3 regions of the Streptomyces sp. NPDC055254 genome follow, and region 1 is predicted to be linked to each of the others. Evidence: riboswitches for the same ligand, from Rfam matches in the RefSeq annotation. Region 1 holds a riboswitch; each other region holds the start of a gene.

Region 1 (5,000 bases):
CCGCTCGGGCCCGCGCCGCCCGCCCGCCGCCCGCCGCCCGCCGCCCGCCGCCCGCCGCCCGCCGCCTACAGCGGAAGCAGGTCCGGACGCTTCGCCGCGATGTGGTCCCCGGAGGACTCCCCGCGCAGCCGACGGCCGATCCACGGCGCCAGGTGCTCGCGGGCCCACTGGATGTTGTCCCGGGTCACGTCCACCGATCCGCGCGGGCGCTCCGGCGGCCACGGCTGGTCGGGGTCGGCCGGCACCTCCAGGCCGAGCACCTGCGCGGCGCGCAGGGCGACCCGGGTGTGCCCGTCGGGCGACAGGTGCAGCCGGTCGCCGTCCCAGGCCCGCCGGTCCTGGACGGACTTCAGCGACCAGAGGTCGAGCACCGGGCAGTCGTACCGGTCGGCGATGGCGCGGACGTGCGCGCTGTACGTCGCCACCTTGCCCCGGATGTGCCGCAGGACCGGCACGCCCCGGGTGTCGAAGCCTGTCGTGATCATGACCTGGCCGACCGAGCCGGCCAGGTCGGCCACGGCCGCCTCGAACCGCTCGGCCACGTCGTCCGGGTCGCTGCCCGGCCGGATGATGTCGTTGCCGCCCGCGCAGAAGGTCACCAGGTCCGGGCCGAGCCTCTTCGCCCTCGGTACCTGCTCGGCCACGATCTGGTCGAGGAGCCGCCCCCGGACGGCCAGGTTCGCGTAGCGGAAGTCGTTCTCGTCGCGCTGATCGGCCAGAAGGACGGCGAACCGGTCCGCCCAGCCGAGATAGGTGCCCCCCGGTCCCGGGTCCCCCACACCCTCGGTGAAGCTGTCCCCGATCGCCGCGTACGAGCCGATGGTCTTGAGTGTCGTCGTCGTCGCTGCCACGAGAGCCCATCCTTCACTCTCGCGCACGACCTACGCCAACGTATTGAGGGGTTGACGGACCGTGATCTGTACCACCCGGGGACGAGGAATACGTGCGCGTGAGGCCGGGACCCCCCTCGGGTCCCGGCCTCACGCGTGTCGGTGCCGGACGGCGGGTGCCGTCAGATGGTCACACCCTTCGAGCGGAGGTAGCTCAGCGGGTTGATGTCCGAGCCGTAGGACGGGCCCGTGCGGATCTCGAAGTGCAGGTGCGGACCGGTCGAGTTGCCCGTGGAGCCGGAGAGGCCGATGCGCTGGCCGGCGGTGACGCTCTGGCCGGACGAGACGGACAGCGAGGACAGGTGGGCGTACTGGGAGTACTTGCCGTCCTCGTGCCGGATGACGACCTCGTTGCCGTACGAACCGCTCCAGCCGGCGGAGACCACGGTGCCCGCGCCGACGGCCTTGACGGTGGTGCCGGAGCTCGCCATGAAGTCGAGCCCGGTGTGGTAGCCGGAGGACCACATGGCACCCGCGACCCGGTACTGGGTGGAGACCCCGCCGCTGACGGGAGCCACGAAGCCGCCCGCGGCGACGGTGTTCGAGCCCGCCGCGGAACCGGTGGAGGTGCCGGCGCCCTGCGACTGCTGCTTCGGCTGCGACTGCGGCTTGCGGACGGGAGCCGCGGCGGGCTCGTCCTGCTCGGTCGCGGAACCCTTGCCGGCCGCCGGGGCCTTCTGGGAGGACTTCTCGGCGGGCGCCGGGGCCGGGGCGGCCTGCGTCGGGGCGGCCTTGCCCGCAGCGCCGAGCGTGAGCTTGAGGCCGGGATGGATCAGCGACGGGTCGGAGCCGACGGCCTCGCGGTTGTCGGCGTACAGCCGCTCCCAGCCGCCGGACAGCTGCCGCTCGGCCGCGATCTTGGAGAGGTAGTCGCCCGGCACGACCGTGTACACGGCCGGGGCGGCCTGCGCCGTCGCGGGCGCCGCCTGAAGCGACACCGGCGCCTGGGTCTGGAGCTGCGGCGCCGCGGCGGGGGCCACCGCGGGGACCGCGGCCGGCGCGCCGGCCGCCTGGGCGCCGGCGGCACCCATCAGCGGCAGCGCGAGGGCTGCGCCACCGGTACCGGCGGCGGCGAAACCGCGCGATATCGAGAGGGACTTGGGACGGCGGTGCTTACCCTTTGCAGGCATGGCGAATTCCTCTCCGTCGCCTACGAGGTGAGCTGTCGGGTTCGGACTGGAGATGTCCGGCCGTCCATGTGCGAGACATGTACGGCTTCACCCCGAGCTGTCCGGATACGGAGATCCGGAACAGCGGCTTACCTGGGTCCCCCGCTCCTGCCGCGCGCGATGAATAGTCGGGTGCGGTTTCCGGGAGGCGGCAGGATTAGGCGGTCCACCCGGATCGATCGCGAAGGTAATCGAGTCCGACCGCAGGTAACAAGCCATGAATTCCCGGACGGATTCACAGGGGTGAGGGATCGACGGAATTCCGGTCACCCTCTGTCCATTCCACCCCGCCAACAACCGCCCTGGCTGGGCCATTCGCCTTCCGCGATCAGGCACGCACGGTCACCGTATGATCTGGCTCACGGGGAGGCGCGCGATCTGGCCTCCGTCTACGGCAAGTTAGTGCCAAGTAGCCCAATTCGGACACGCCACGACGCAGTGGAGGAGTTCCCGTGACCCAGCAGATACCCCTGGCGCCGCCCGCACAGCCGCAGCCCGAGCCGGAGTTGTCCGGTGTGCGCAATTTCCGCGATGTGGGCGGGTTGCCGACCGTGGACGGGCGAAGGGTCAGGCCGGGACGACTGTTTCGAAGCGGACATCTGGCACATGCCACCGATACCGATGCAGAATTCCTCGCCTCGCTCGGCCTCCACACCGTCTTCGACTTCCGCAACAACGCCGACCACTCCCTGGAGGGCGCCGACATCGAGCTGCCCGGCGTACGGAACGTCAACATCCCGCTCTCGGACCCCGCGGACGGCCGGGAGTTCTGGAAGATGGTCCGCGAGGGCGACCTCGAACAGCTCCGCTCCGTCCTCGGCGACGGAAAGGCCGCGGCCCGGATGGCGAACTCCTACCGCCAGATGATCAGGCACCGCACCGCCGAGCACAGCCGGGTGGTGCACGCGCTCGCGGAGGACAGCGTCCCGGCCCTGATGCACTGCGCGGCGGGCAAGGACCGGGCTGGGCTGTCCATCGCCGTCACCCTCCTCGCGCTGGGCGTCGAACGCGACGCGATCGTCGCGGACTACCTGGAGTCGAACGCCCCGCACCGCCGCTACCGGATACGCCGGGGCGGCGGCGCCCCCGAGGACCGCTCCCCCGAGGTGATGGAGCTGCTCGCCCCGCTCTTCGACGCTCGCGCCGAGTACCTGAACGCCGCTTTCGAGACCATCGACGAGCAGTGGGGCTCAGTCGAGCGCTATCTGGCGGAGGGTCTCGGGCTGACGCCCGAGACCCTCGCGCGGCTCCGCGAGCGACTGCTGGCGTAGGGGCCCGCGGTCCCGGGCCCGGCCGGACGTCAGCGGTTGCCCACCGCCTGCTTCACCAGCGTCCGGCCGAAGTCCCACATCAGCCCCGAGCCGGCGTGCGCCTCGTCCATGACCGCCCGGAAGGCCCCGACGAACCGGTCGACGTCCTGGTCGTCGACGATCAGCGGCGGAATCAGTTTGATCACTTCCAGGTGGTCCCCGGAGACCTGCGTGAGGATCCGGTGCTTCTGCAGCAGGGGCACCACGACCATCTGCGCGAAGAGCCCCGTGCGGGCCGCCTGGAGCACGGTCCAGCGGCTGCGCAGCCCCAGGGAGGACGGCCGGCCGAACTCGATGCCGATCATCAGCCCGCGCCCGCGCACCTCGTGCAGCAGCTCGTACTCGTCGACCATCGCCGCGAGCCGCCCGCGCAGCAGGTCGCCCATCGCCCGGGCGTTGGCCACGACCTCCTCGTCCTCCATCACGGACAGGACCGCGAGCCCGGCCGCCATCGCCTGCGCGTTGGACCCGAAGCTCGCGGAGTGCACCAGCACCCGGTCCATGGACGAGTACACCTTCTTGAAGATCCAGTCCTTGCCCAGGGTCGCGCCGACCGGCACGTAGCCGCCGGACAGTGCCTTGGCGACGCAGACCAGGTCCGGCTCCACGCCCGGTTCGTTCTGGTACGCGTAGAAGTCACCGGTGCGTCCCAGGCCGGTCTGCACCTCGTCCGCGATCAGCAGCGCCTTGTGCCGGTGCAGGAGTTCCTGGGCCGCGCGCAGGAATCCGGGCGGCGCCGCGAGGACGCCCTTGCCCTGGATCGGCTCCACCACGAGGGCGGCCACGTCCCCGCGCGCGAGCTCCCGCTCCAGGGCGGCCAGGTCCCCGAGGGCGATCGCCGTGTCGGGGAGCAGCGGTGCGAAGCCGTCCCGGAAGCCGCTCTCCCCGTTCACCGAGAGCGAGCCGGCGGTGAGCCCGTGGAAGGCGTGGTCGCAGTAGAGCACCCTGGGCCGGCCGGTGGCGTACCGGGCGAACTTCAGGGCCGTCTCCACGGCCTCGGTGCCGCTGTTGCCGAAGAAGACCCGGTCCAGGTGGGGGCTGTACGACAGCAGCTTCTCCGCCAGCAGCCCGGGCAGCGGCTGGCAGTCGAAGCGGGTGAGGTCGGCGAGCTGGGCGTCCAGGACCTCGTGCAGGGCCCGGCGGACCACCGGGTGGTGGCGGCCCAGGCCCATCACTCCGAAGCCGGCCAGCATGTCGAGGTAGTCGTTGCCCTCGTCGTCCCAGAAGTGCGCGCCCTCGGCCCGTTCGTAGACCTTGTCGAAGCCGATGGTGCGCAGCATCCGGGGCAGCTGGTGGTTGAGGTGGCGGGCGTGCAGCTCGTACCGCTCCCCGCCGCGCGCGGCCAGCAGGGCGCCGAGGTCGAAGCCCCCGCCCCGGCCTCCCTCCGTCTTCCCTCCCGGTGGCGGCGTCATGCCCGAGCGCTCCGGTTGCCGCCGATCGTCTCGCGGGCCGCCCGGAGGGACTCCTTGAGGGAGCCCATGGTGGCGAGGACGGCGGTGGGCTCGTAGCCGCAGTGCGCCATGCAGTTCGCGCAGCGCGGGTCCTTGCCGCGGCCGTACTTGCTCCAGTCGGTGTCGTGGATGAGTTCCCGGTACGTCGGGACGTAGCCGTCGCTCATCAGATAGCAGGGG
Region 2 (5,000 bases), on a different contig from region 1:
TCAACGTCGGCTGGGCCGAGGGCCTGCACGCTCGTCCCGCCTCGATCTTCGTCCGGGCGACGACGGCCTCCGGCGTCCCGGTGACCATCGCGAAGGCGGGTGGCGACCCCGTCAACGCCGCTTCCATGCTGGCGGTTCTGGGCCTGGGCGCCCAGGGTGGCGAGGAGATCGTCCTCGCGTCCGAGGCCGAGGGCGCGGACGCCGCGCTGGACCGCCTCGCGAAGCTGGTCGCCGAGGGCCTGGACGAGCTCCCCGAGACCGTCTGACCCTTCGGGTTCCGCGAAGCCGCATCCACCGGGACTCCGGGGGGTGCGGCTTCGCCGTTTCCGGCGCCGTCCGCTCCGCGCGGGTCCTAGGCACTCACTGCTCCTGCTACGGAATTCCGGCCGATCCTGCGCGCCGGAATCCGGCGGCCGCACATCGCCGGCGAATTCAATGCAGCCCTGAATTCACGCCGGTCCGTCATTACGGCCACGGCGCGCGTATATCCGTCCTTTGTATACGGCCACTGTTAATGCCGGCCGCTCGGCGTGTTTACGGCAGGTTGCGAAGTACTCACCGCGGCGCGCGGCCTCGGCCGGTGGGCCGCCACGGCCCGGTCGGCGTGCATCGCCGCCAGCGCGCGCGCCCGCTCGGCGTCCCCGCGCGCCACCGCGTCCACGATCGCGCCGTGCTCCGCCCAGGAGTCCACCGGCCGGACCGGGGCCTCCACCGCGTACATCCAGGCGACCTTGCGCCGCATCTGGGTGAGCAGCGCGATCAGGCCGGGGCTGCCCGAGGCCTGGGCGAGCGTCTCGTGGAACCAGCCCCCCAGGGAGCGCAGATCCTCCCCCTGGCCCCGCCCGGCCCGCTCCTGCCCCAGCCTGACCAGCCCCCGCAGCACCTTCAGGTGCGCCTCGGTGCGCCGGCGGGCGGCGCGGGCCGCCGCCAGGGGCTCCAGCAGCATCCGCAGTTCCAGGAGGTCGGCGGCCTCCTGCTCGGTCGGCTCGGCCACGCAGGCGCCGGCGTGCCGGCGGGTGGTCACGAACCCCTCGGACTCCAGGGTCCGCAGGGCCTCGCGGACCGGGACCCGCGAGACTCCGTACCGGCGCGCCAGGACCTCCTCGGTCAGCCTGCCGCCCGGTTCGAAGACCCCGGAGACGATGTCGTCGCGGATGGCTGTGCATACCGCGTGCGCAGGAATACGCAAAACCGGACCTCCCCCTATTTCCGACTGCCACCGCCATGGACATACTCGTGGGTGCTGCGACTCTATTGCAACACACGATAATTTCCGAGAGCGGCCGGAAATACGAAACATTTGCCCGCCGGTACGACGCGAAGGACCCCGGCTCGACGAGCCGGGGTCCTCGGTGAAGCGATGCCGTACGGGTCAGAGGCTGACGCCGTGCGAGCGCAGGTACGCGACCGGGTCGATGTCCGAGCCGTAGTCGGCGCCGCTGCGGGCCTCGAAGTGCAGGTGCGGGCCGCTGGAGTTGCCGGTGGAGCCCGACAGGCCGATCTGCTGCCCGGGGGTGACCTGCTGACCGACGGAGACGTTCAGCGAGTTCAGGTGCGCGTACTGGGTGTAGGTGCCGTCGTTGTGCTTGATGACGACGTTGTTGCCGTAGGCCCCGCCCCAACCGGCTTCGACGACGGTGCCGACGCCCACCGCGCGGACCTTGGAGCCCGAGGCGGCATGGAAGTCGATGCCGGTGTGGCTGCCGGAGGACCACATGGCCCCGCCGGCGTGGTACTGGGTGCTCACGTACGAGCCGTCGACCGGGGCGACGAAGGTGTTGAGGCGCTTGCGCTCCTCCTCGCGGGCCGCACGCTCGGCGGCCTCGCGCTCGGCCTTCGCCTTGGCCTCGGCGAGGCGCTTGGCCTCGGCGGCACGCTGCTTGGCGTCGGCCTCGGCCCGGGCCTTGGCGGCGGCGTGCTCGGCGGCACGCTGCTGGGACTCGGCCTGGTCCTCGATGTCGCCGGCGAGGTCCTCGGCGACGACGACGGCGCCCAGCGCGTTGTCCTGGAAGGAGTTTCCGTTGCCGCTGTCCGCCGCGAAGGCCGGACCGGCGAGGGAGCCGACCACACCGGTGGTGGCGAGGGCCGCGATGCCGGCGTACCCGGCGCTCTTGCGGCTCAGACGGCTGGAACCGCGGTGCTTGCCGGCGGCACGACTGCCAAACGCCATGAAGGGGTTGATCCTTTCCTTCCCTCTCGCCTACCGGGTTAGCTGACGGGTTCGGAGCAGGAAGGTCTCCTACGGGCCTCCTCTTGCGAGGCGGTCCGATTCACCCCAGGGACTGATGTGGGTCCCCGGCTCCCCAGGCTCGCGCCTGACGGGGACTCGGCGATCGCTGCCCGGTGCCGCGGATGCGGCGGATACGACTGACGGACAGCACGGGTGACGCTAGGCGGATCATCAGTCAATCGCCAAACAGAGACGCCATTTTGTTGCGTACGCCACACCCCATAAAAGCAACCTCGCGACTAAACGGACAAAAGGGGCCCCGGCAGACAAGCTGCCGGAACCCCTTTCCTCAAGCGTCAGTTGGAGACGACGCTCACCTCACCGATCCCGAGAGCCCGCACGGGCTCCTCGATCTGCGCCGCGTCGCCCACCAGGACGGTGACCAGCCGGTCCGCCGGGAAGGCGGCCACGACCGCCGACGTCGCCTCCACGGTGCCGGTCTCGGCGAGCTGTGCGTACAACCGCGCCTGGTAGTCGTCCGGCAGCTCCTGCTCGACCTGGTCGGCGAGGGTGCCGGCGACCGAGGACGCCGTCTCGAACTTCAGCGGGGCCACGCCCACCAAGTTCTGCACCGCCACGTCCCGTTCGGTGTCGGTCAGGCCGCCCTCTGCGAGGGTGCGCAGCACCTTCCAGAGGTCTGCCAGCGCCGGACCGGTGTTCGGGGTGTCCACCGAGCCGCTGATGGCGAGCATCGAGGCGCCCTTGCCGTCGGCCGTGGAGCGCAGAACCTGGCCGAAGGAGCGCACGCCGTAGGTGTATCCCTTCTCCTCGCGCAGCACCTTGTCCAGACGGGAGGTCAGGGTGCCGCCGAGGCAGTAGGTGCCGAGCACCTGGGCCGCCCAGACCCGGTCGTGCCGATCGGGTCCGATCCGGCCGATGAGCAGCTGCGTCTGGACCGCGCCGGGGCGGTCCACGATGACCACGCGGCCGGTGTCGTCGGCGGTCACCGGCGGTACGGGGACGGGCTCGGCGGTGTTGCCCGTCCAGGCGCCGAGGGTGTCCGCGAGGACGGCGTCCAGATCGATGCCGGTCAGGTCGCCGACGATCACCGCGGTGGCCGTGGCGGGGCGTACGTGGGCCTCGTAGAAGGCGCGTACGGCCGAGGCGTCGATACGGGCGACGGTCTCCTCGGTGCCCTGGCGCGGCCGGGACATCCGCAGGGACGCCGGGAAGAGCTCCTTGGAGAGCTGCATCGCGGCGCGGCGCTGGGGGTTGGCCAGCTCGTGCGGGATCTCGTCGAGGCGGTTGCGCACCAGGCGGTCGACCTCGGCGTCGTCGAAGGCGGGCGCGCGCAGCGCCTCGGCGAGCAGGCCGAGCGCCTTGTGCAGGCGGGAGGCCGGGACCTCCAGGGAGACCCGCAGGCCCGGGTGGTCGGCGTGCGCGTCGAGGTTGGCGCCGCAGCGCTCCAGCTCGGCCGCGAACTCCTCGGCCGAGTGCTTGTCGGTGCCCTCGGACAGCGCGCGCGCCATGATGGTCGCCACGCCGTCCAGGCCGGCCGGCTCGGCGTCGAGGGGCGCGGTGAGGTTCATCTCGACCGCCACCACCTGCTGGCCCGGCCGGTGGCAGCGCAGCAGGGTCAGGCCGTTGGCCAGTTCACCGCGCTCGGGGGCCGGGAAGGCCCACGGCTGCGGCTCGCCGCTCTGCGGGCGGGGGTGGAAGGTCATCGTGACGGCTGCGGTGTCGCTCACTGCTCCGCCCCCTCGTTCTCGTCGGACTCGTCGTTCTCGTCGGCGTCGGGGCCGCCGCTGGGCCGCGGCTCGTACACGAGCACCGCGCGGTTGTCCGGGCGCAGCCGGGCGGCCGCCACGGCCTGCACTTCCTCGGCGGTGACGTCGAGGACCCGGCGGACGGCGGTCAGCGCCAGCTGCGGATCGCCGAACAGCACCGCGAAGCGGCACAATTCGTCGGCGCGGCCGGCCACCGTGCTCAGCCGGTCGAGCCACTCGCGCTCCAGCTTGGCCTGGGCGCGCTCCATCTCCTCGGCCGTCGGGCCCTCGGCGGCGAACCGCGCGAGCTCCTCGTCCACGGCCGCTTCGATGGCGGGGACCTCGACCCCGCCGGACGTCTTGACGTCCAGCCAGCCCAGCGAGGGCGCCCCGGCCAGGCGCAGCATGCCGAAACCGGCGGCGACGGCCGTCTGGTCGCGGCGCACCAGGCGGTTGTGGAGCCGCGAGGACTCACCGCTGCCCAGGATGGTCAGCGCCACGTCCACCGCGTCGCACTCGCGGGTGCCGTCGTGCGGGAGCCGGTAGGCGGCCATCAGGGCGCGCGCCGGGACCTCCTCGACGATCTCCTCGCGCAGCTCCCGCCCGATCACGTCGGGCAGCGAGCCGTCGCGCGGGGGCTGCTTGCCGTCGTGGGCGGGGATGGTGCCGAAGTACTTCTCGATCCAGGCCAGCGTCTGCTCGGGGTCGATGTCGCCGACGACCGAGAGCACCGCGTTGTTGGGCGCGTAGTACGTACGGAAGAAGGTGCGCGCGTCCTCCAGGGACGCGGCGTCCAGGTCGGCCATCGAGCCGATCGGGGTGTGGTGGTAGGGGTGGCCCTCGGGGTACGCCAGGGCGGTCAGCCGCTCGAAGGCCGTACCGTACGGGACGTTGTCGTAGCGCTGGCGGCGCTCGTTCTTGACGACGTCGCGCTGGTTCTCCATGGACTCGTCGTCCAGCGCGGTCAGCAGCGAGCCCATCCGGTCCGCCTCCAGCCAGAGCGCGAGCTCCAGCTCGTGGGTCGGCATCGTCTCGAAGTAGTTCGTCCGCTCGAAGCTGGTGGT
Region 3 (5,000 bases), on a different contig from region 1:
AACGGCCGCCACAGACGCCCCCGCCAGGTACCCGCCCTGGTCGTCACCGCCGGAGTCACCGGCTCCGCACTGGCCCTGCCGCTGCTCGCGGCGACCAGCGCCTCCGCCGCCGACACCTCCACATGGGACAAGGTCGCCGAATGTGAGAGCGGCGGCGCGTGGAGCGCCAACAGCGGCAGCGGCGCGTACGGCGGGCTCCAGTTCACCCAGGACCAGTGGCGCAACGCCGGTGGGCTGGACTTCGCCGAGCGGCCCGACCTCGCGAGCCGGTCCCAGCAGATCGCCGTGGCCGAGCGGGTGCTCGCCGCGCAGGGACCGCAGGCGTGGTCGCTGTGCGCCTCCTCGGCCGGACTGGTGCAGCAGGGCCCCGCGGCGGAGGTCGACCCCGGCCTGCCGGGCGAGGCCAAGCCGGTGCGCCCCACGCCGTCCCGGCCGGACGACGCGGTGCCGACCACCGGGACCGGTACGCGCCCCACGGACTTCGGGGCGCCGACCCCGGCCCCGGCCGAGAGCCCGTCGCCGACCGCCCCGGAAGGCCCGCTGGCGCCCTCCTTCGGACTGCCCGTCATGCCGGCGCCGGACGACCCGACCACGGCTCCGGTGCAGCCCGCGGACCCGACCGCCCCGGTGCTCCCGGGTGGACCGGGCGCGACCCCGGTGGACCCGACGGCGCCCACCACCCCGCCGGTCACCCCGCCCGCGACCGACCCGACGGCGCCGGCCGCCCCCGGCGCCCCGAGCGCCCCGGGCTCCCCGAGCGCCCCGGCCTCCCCCAGCGCTCCGGCCTCCCCGTCCGCCCCGACGGAGCCGACGGAGCCGACGGCCCAGCTCGCGGGTCCGGCGGCGGGCCTCGGCAAGCACCGCGGCGCGCCCGCCGTCGAGACGCCCGTCACGACGGGCGCCGCGTCGGACCCCACGTACACGGTGAGGGCCGGCGACAGCCTGGCCACCATCGCGGACGCCAACGGCCTCAAGGGGGGCTGGAACGCGCTCTACGAGGCCAACGAGCAGGTCATCGGCGAGGACGCGGACCTCATCAAGCCCGGCCAGAATCTGGATCTAAGCGCGAAATAGGGGCACTTCGGGCACCCGGTACGTGCTGATTGTCGGCTTTCTGTAAGTGAGACATGCGTCTCTTCCGGTCAACTGGCGTGTCCGGCCCCGGGGCTTCCGCAAACCCCGTCCTCACCTGCGCAAACGCGTTCGGGAAGGACGCAAGTAGGCCCGTTTCTCCCCGATGTCGCTCGTTGAACATCGGGGAGAGACCTGTCTACCTTCTGAATCGCTCGCCACCGCGGGCTCCTTCGACCGCATCGCCGAATCCTGCCGGCGGACGGAGGGAACAGTCGTCGCGTCAAGCGCCGAAGGCAGGAGCGGGGGAACCAAGGTAAGTGCCGGGAGCGGCCGTTGAGAGACGGTCACGCCACCGGCTGGGGGTTAAGACGTGCGACCCGATCGCACGGCCGGGCAACTCATCCGCCCGAACCCGACAGCTCACCTCGCAGGCGTCGGTGAGGAGAACTCCATGCTGCTTTCCGGCAAGGGCAAGCACCGCCGCGCCAACAAGGCCGCCCGTATCGTCACGCTCGCCGGCGTCGCCGGTGTCGCCGTCGCCGCACCCCTGATGGCCGCCGGCACCGCCACCGCCGCCACCGCCTCCGAGTGGGACCGCGTCGCGCAGTGCGAGTCCGGTGGCAACTGGGCCATCAACACGGGCAACGGCTACTACGGTGGCCTCCAGTTCTCGTCCTCCACCTGGGCCGCCTTCGGTGGCAAGGCGTACGCCGCGCAGGCCAACCAGGCCTCCAAGTCGCAGCAGATAGCCGTCGCCGAGAAGGTCCTCAAGGGCCAGGGCAAGGGCGCCTGGCCGCACTGCGGCAAGGGCCTGTCGAACTCCTCCTCCGCGGGCGGCTCCACCGAGACCCCGGCCAAGCCGAAGGCCGAGTCGAAGAAGGCCGAGTCGAAGAAGACCGAGTCGAAGAAGGTCGAGCAGAAGGCCGCGCCCAAGCAGGAGACCAAGCGCGCCGAGGCCCCCACCACCCGCTCCGAGCGCCCCGCCGCCGCGGCCCCGAAGACCGGCAACGGTTCGTACGAGGTCAAGGCCGGCGACACGCTGGGCACCATCGCCGAGGTCAACGGCGTCACGGGCGGCTGGGAGAAGCTCTTCGAGCTGAACAAGGACATCGTCTCGGACGCCGATCTGATCTTCCCGGGTCAGAAGCTGAAGCTCAGCTGAACACCGCGGCAACAGCCGCAGCCGTGAGCACACGGCAGGTCCGTCCCCACCGCCCGGCGCGCGTCCCCTCACGCGCCGGGCGGTGGCATGCGCACCGTCAGGACCCCGAAAAACAGAGCCTTATGTCCTAAAAAGCGGGTATTCGGGCCCTTTTTCGTCCCAGGACCCGGGCGGTCGGCGGGCCCAGTGCCCGGAGCCGGTTAGGCTCTAAGCGGCAGGGCCGTCCCACGGCCCGACACGCCACCGCACACCCAGCGTCACATCCCAGAAGGAGATGCTCGTGCCGTCCATCGACGTCGTCGTAGCCCGGGAAATCCTGGACTCCCGAGGCAACCCCACGGTCGAGGTCGAGGTGGGCCTCGACGATGGCAGCACCGGCCGTGCTGCAGTCCCGTCCGGCGCCTCCACCGGTGCATTCGAGGCCATCGAGCTCCGTGACGGTGACCCCAACCGTTACTTCGGCAAGGGTGTCGAGAAGGCCGTCCTCGCCGTCATCGAGCAGATCGGCCCGGAGCTCGTCGGCTACGACGCCACCGAGCAGCGCCTGATCGACCAGGCCATGTTCGACCTGGACGCCACCGACAACAAGGGCTCGCTCGGCGCCAACGCCATCCTCGGCGTGTCCCTCGCCGTCGCGCACGCCGCGTCCGAGGCCTCCGACCTCCCGCTGTTCCGCTACCTCGGCGGCCCGAACGCGCACCTGCTGCCCGTTCCGATGATGAACATCCTCAACGGCGGGTCGCACGCCGACTCCAACGTGGACATCCAGGAGTTCATGATCGCCCCGATCGGCGCGGAGTCCTTCTCCGAGGCGCTGCGCTGGGGTGCCGAGGTCTACCACACCCTCAAGAAGGTCCTGCACACCAAGGGCCTCTCCACCGGCCTGGGCGACGAGGGCGGCTTCGCCCCGAACCTGGAGTCCAACCGCGCCGCGCTCGACCTCATCGTCGAGGCCATCAAGCAGGCCGGCTACACCCCGGGCAAGGACATCGCGCTCGCGCTCGACGTCGCCGCGTCCGAGTTCTACAAGGACGGCAAGTACGAGTTCGAGGGCCAGTCCCGCTCGGCCGCCGAGATGACCGAGTACTACGAGGAGCTCGTCTCCGCGTACCCGATGGTCTCCATCGAGGACCCGCTGTACGAGGACGACTGGGCCGGCTGGAAGACCCTCACCGACCGCCTGGGCGCCAAGGTCCAGATCGTCGGCGACGACCTCTTCGTCACCAACCCGGAGCGCCTGGCCCGCGGTATCGAGGAGGGCTCCGCCAACGCCCTGCTCGTGAAGGTGAACCAGATCGGTTCCCTCACCGAGACCCTCGACGCCGTCGAGATGGCCCAGCGCAACGGCTTCAAGTGCATGATGTCCCACCGCTCCGGTGAGACCGAGGACGTCACCATCGCCGACCTCGCCGTCGCCGTGAACTGCGGTCAGATCAAGACCGGCGCCCCGGCCCGCTCGGACCGCGTCGCCAAGTACAACCAGCTGCTGCGCATCGAGGAGATCCTCGACGACGCCGCGGTGTACGCGGGCCGTTCCGCGTTCCCGCGCTTCAAGGGCTGACAGCTCCGACCGAAGGCTGCGCCTGGCTTCCGTACGTCCCCGCACTCGGTCCCGTACCGTGTGCGGGGACGTATTGCGTAGTGCGCACCAGGGGAGGCGGGATCAATGGCCGGGAACCGGGATCGGTTCTCCACCTTCTCCACCGCGACCAGGCTCAAGCAGCTCGGCGAGCGGACCGCCGCGCACGTCTACCGCTCCCAGACGCGGCGCCAGGTCAGGCGCAGCCGGCTCACCGGCCGGGCGGCGCTCCTCGTGCTCGTCCTCTGTACCCTGGTCGTCGCCCTCGCGTATCCGATGCGCCAGTACGTCTCCCAGCGCTCGGAGATCGCGGAGCAGCAGCGGGACGCCGCCACGGCGCGGGACCGGCTCGAACGGCTCCGCGACGAGAAGGCCCGCTGGCAGGACAACGCCTACGCGGAACAGCAGGCGCGCAAGCACCTGCACTTCCTGCGCCCGGGGGAGATCGGCTACATCATGACCGACCCCGGGGCGGCCGCGGCCGAGCGTCCCCGGACCGGCCGGGCCGGCTCCGACCGCCCCTGGTACTCGAACGTCTGGGACGGCGTCGACAAGGCCGACCGCCCCGGCGACTGACCGCGTACCGGGGCCGCCGGCGCACCGGCGCAGCACCCGCCCATCCGTCATAGAACCGCGAACGAAGAGACTTCCTCCAGGCATGCAGACGCCCCCGCCCCAGACCGACCGGACCGAGCCGACCGACGCGGACATCGCGGCGTTCCAGCAGCAGCTCGGCCGCCCCCCGCGCGGGCTGCGCGCCATCGCGCACCGCTGCCCCTGCGGCCAGCCGGACGTGGTGGAGACCGCGCCGCGGCTCCCCGACGGCACCCCCTTCCCGACGCTGTACTACCTGACGTGCCCGCGCGCGGCCTCCGCGATCGGCACGCTGGAGGCCAACGGCGTGATGAAGGAGATGCAGGCCAGGCTCGCCGACGACCCGGAACTCGCCGCCGCCTACCGGGCCGCGCACGAGGACTACATCCGGCGCCGGGACGCGATCGAGGTCCTCCAGGGCTTCCCGAGCGCCGGCGGCATGCCGGACCGGGTGAAGTGCCTGCACGTGCTGGTCGGCCACTCCCTGGCCGCCGGCCCGGGCGTGAACCCGTTCGGCGACGAGGCGCTCGCGATGCTGCCCGAGTGGTGGGCCAAGGGCGCCTGCGTCACCCCGTGCGCGGAGAGGACCGA

Evidence for each region. Region 1 has a riboswitch for cyclic di-AMP ahead of ACWFQ8_RS05505 (LysM peptidoglycan-binding domain-containing M23 family metallopeptidase). Riboswitches for the same ligand answer to the same signal wherever they lie in the genome.
Region 2: another riboswitch for cyclic di-AMP. It lies ahead of ACWFQ8_RS08215 (M23 family metallopeptidase); the one in region 1 lies ahead of ACWFQ8_RS05505 (LysM peptidoglycan-binding domain-containing M23 family metallopeptidase).
Region 3: another riboswitch for cyclic di-AMP. It lies ahead of ACWFQ8_RS18995 (transglycosylase family protein); the one in region 1 lies ahead of ACWFQ8_RS05505 (LysM peptidoglycan-binding domain-containing M23 family metallopeptidase).

Annotation. Positions count from the first base shown of each region.
Region 1 is NZ_JBSGQV010000003.1:330,641-335,640, reverse strand. It holds gene ACWFQ8_RS05510 (SGNH/GDSL hydrolase family protein) at 66-851, opposite strand; gene ACWFQ8_RS05505 (LysM peptidoglycan-binding domain-containing M23 family metallopeptidase) at 1,013-2,020, opposite strand; cyclic di-AMP (ydaO/yuaA leader) riboswitch at 2,023-2,200, opposite strand; gene ACWFQ8_RS05500 (tyrosine-protein phosphatase) at 2,512-3,330, shown strand; gene ACWFQ8_RS05495 (aspartate aminotransferase family protein) at 3,360-4,781, opposite strand; gene hpnH (adenosyl-hopene transferase HpnH) at 4,778-5,000, opposite strand, start outside.
Region 2 is NZ_JBSGQV010000005.1:289,407-294,406, forward strand. It holds gene ACWFQ8_RS08205 (HPr family phosphocarrier protein) at 1-266, shown strand, start outside; gene ACWFQ8_RS08210 (GntR family transcriptional regulator) at 512-1,189, opposite strand; gene ACWFQ8_RS08215 (M23 family metallopeptidase) at 1,373-2,170, opposite strand; cyclic di-AMP (ydaO/yuaA leader) riboswitch at 2,183-2,342, opposite strand; gene ACWFQ8_RS08220 (M16 family metallopeptidase) at 2,527-3,894, opposite strand; gene ACWFQ8_RS08225 (M16 family metallopeptidase) at 3,915-5,000, opposite strand, start outside.
Region 3 is NZ_JBSGQV010000018.1:53,405-58,404, forward strand. It holds gene ACWFQ8_RS18990 (transglycosylase family protein) at 1-1,074, shown strand, start outside; cyclic di-AMP (ydaO/yuaA leader) riboswitch at 1,350-1,523, shown strand; gene ACWFQ8_RS18995 (transglycosylase family protein) at 1,526-2,236, shown strand; gene eno (phosphopyruvate hydratase) at 2,511-3,797, shown strand; gene ACWFQ8_RS19005 (FtsB family cell division protein) at 3,903-4,391, shown strand; gene ACWFQ8_RS19010 (DUF501 domain-containing protein) at 4,474-5,000, shown strand, end outside.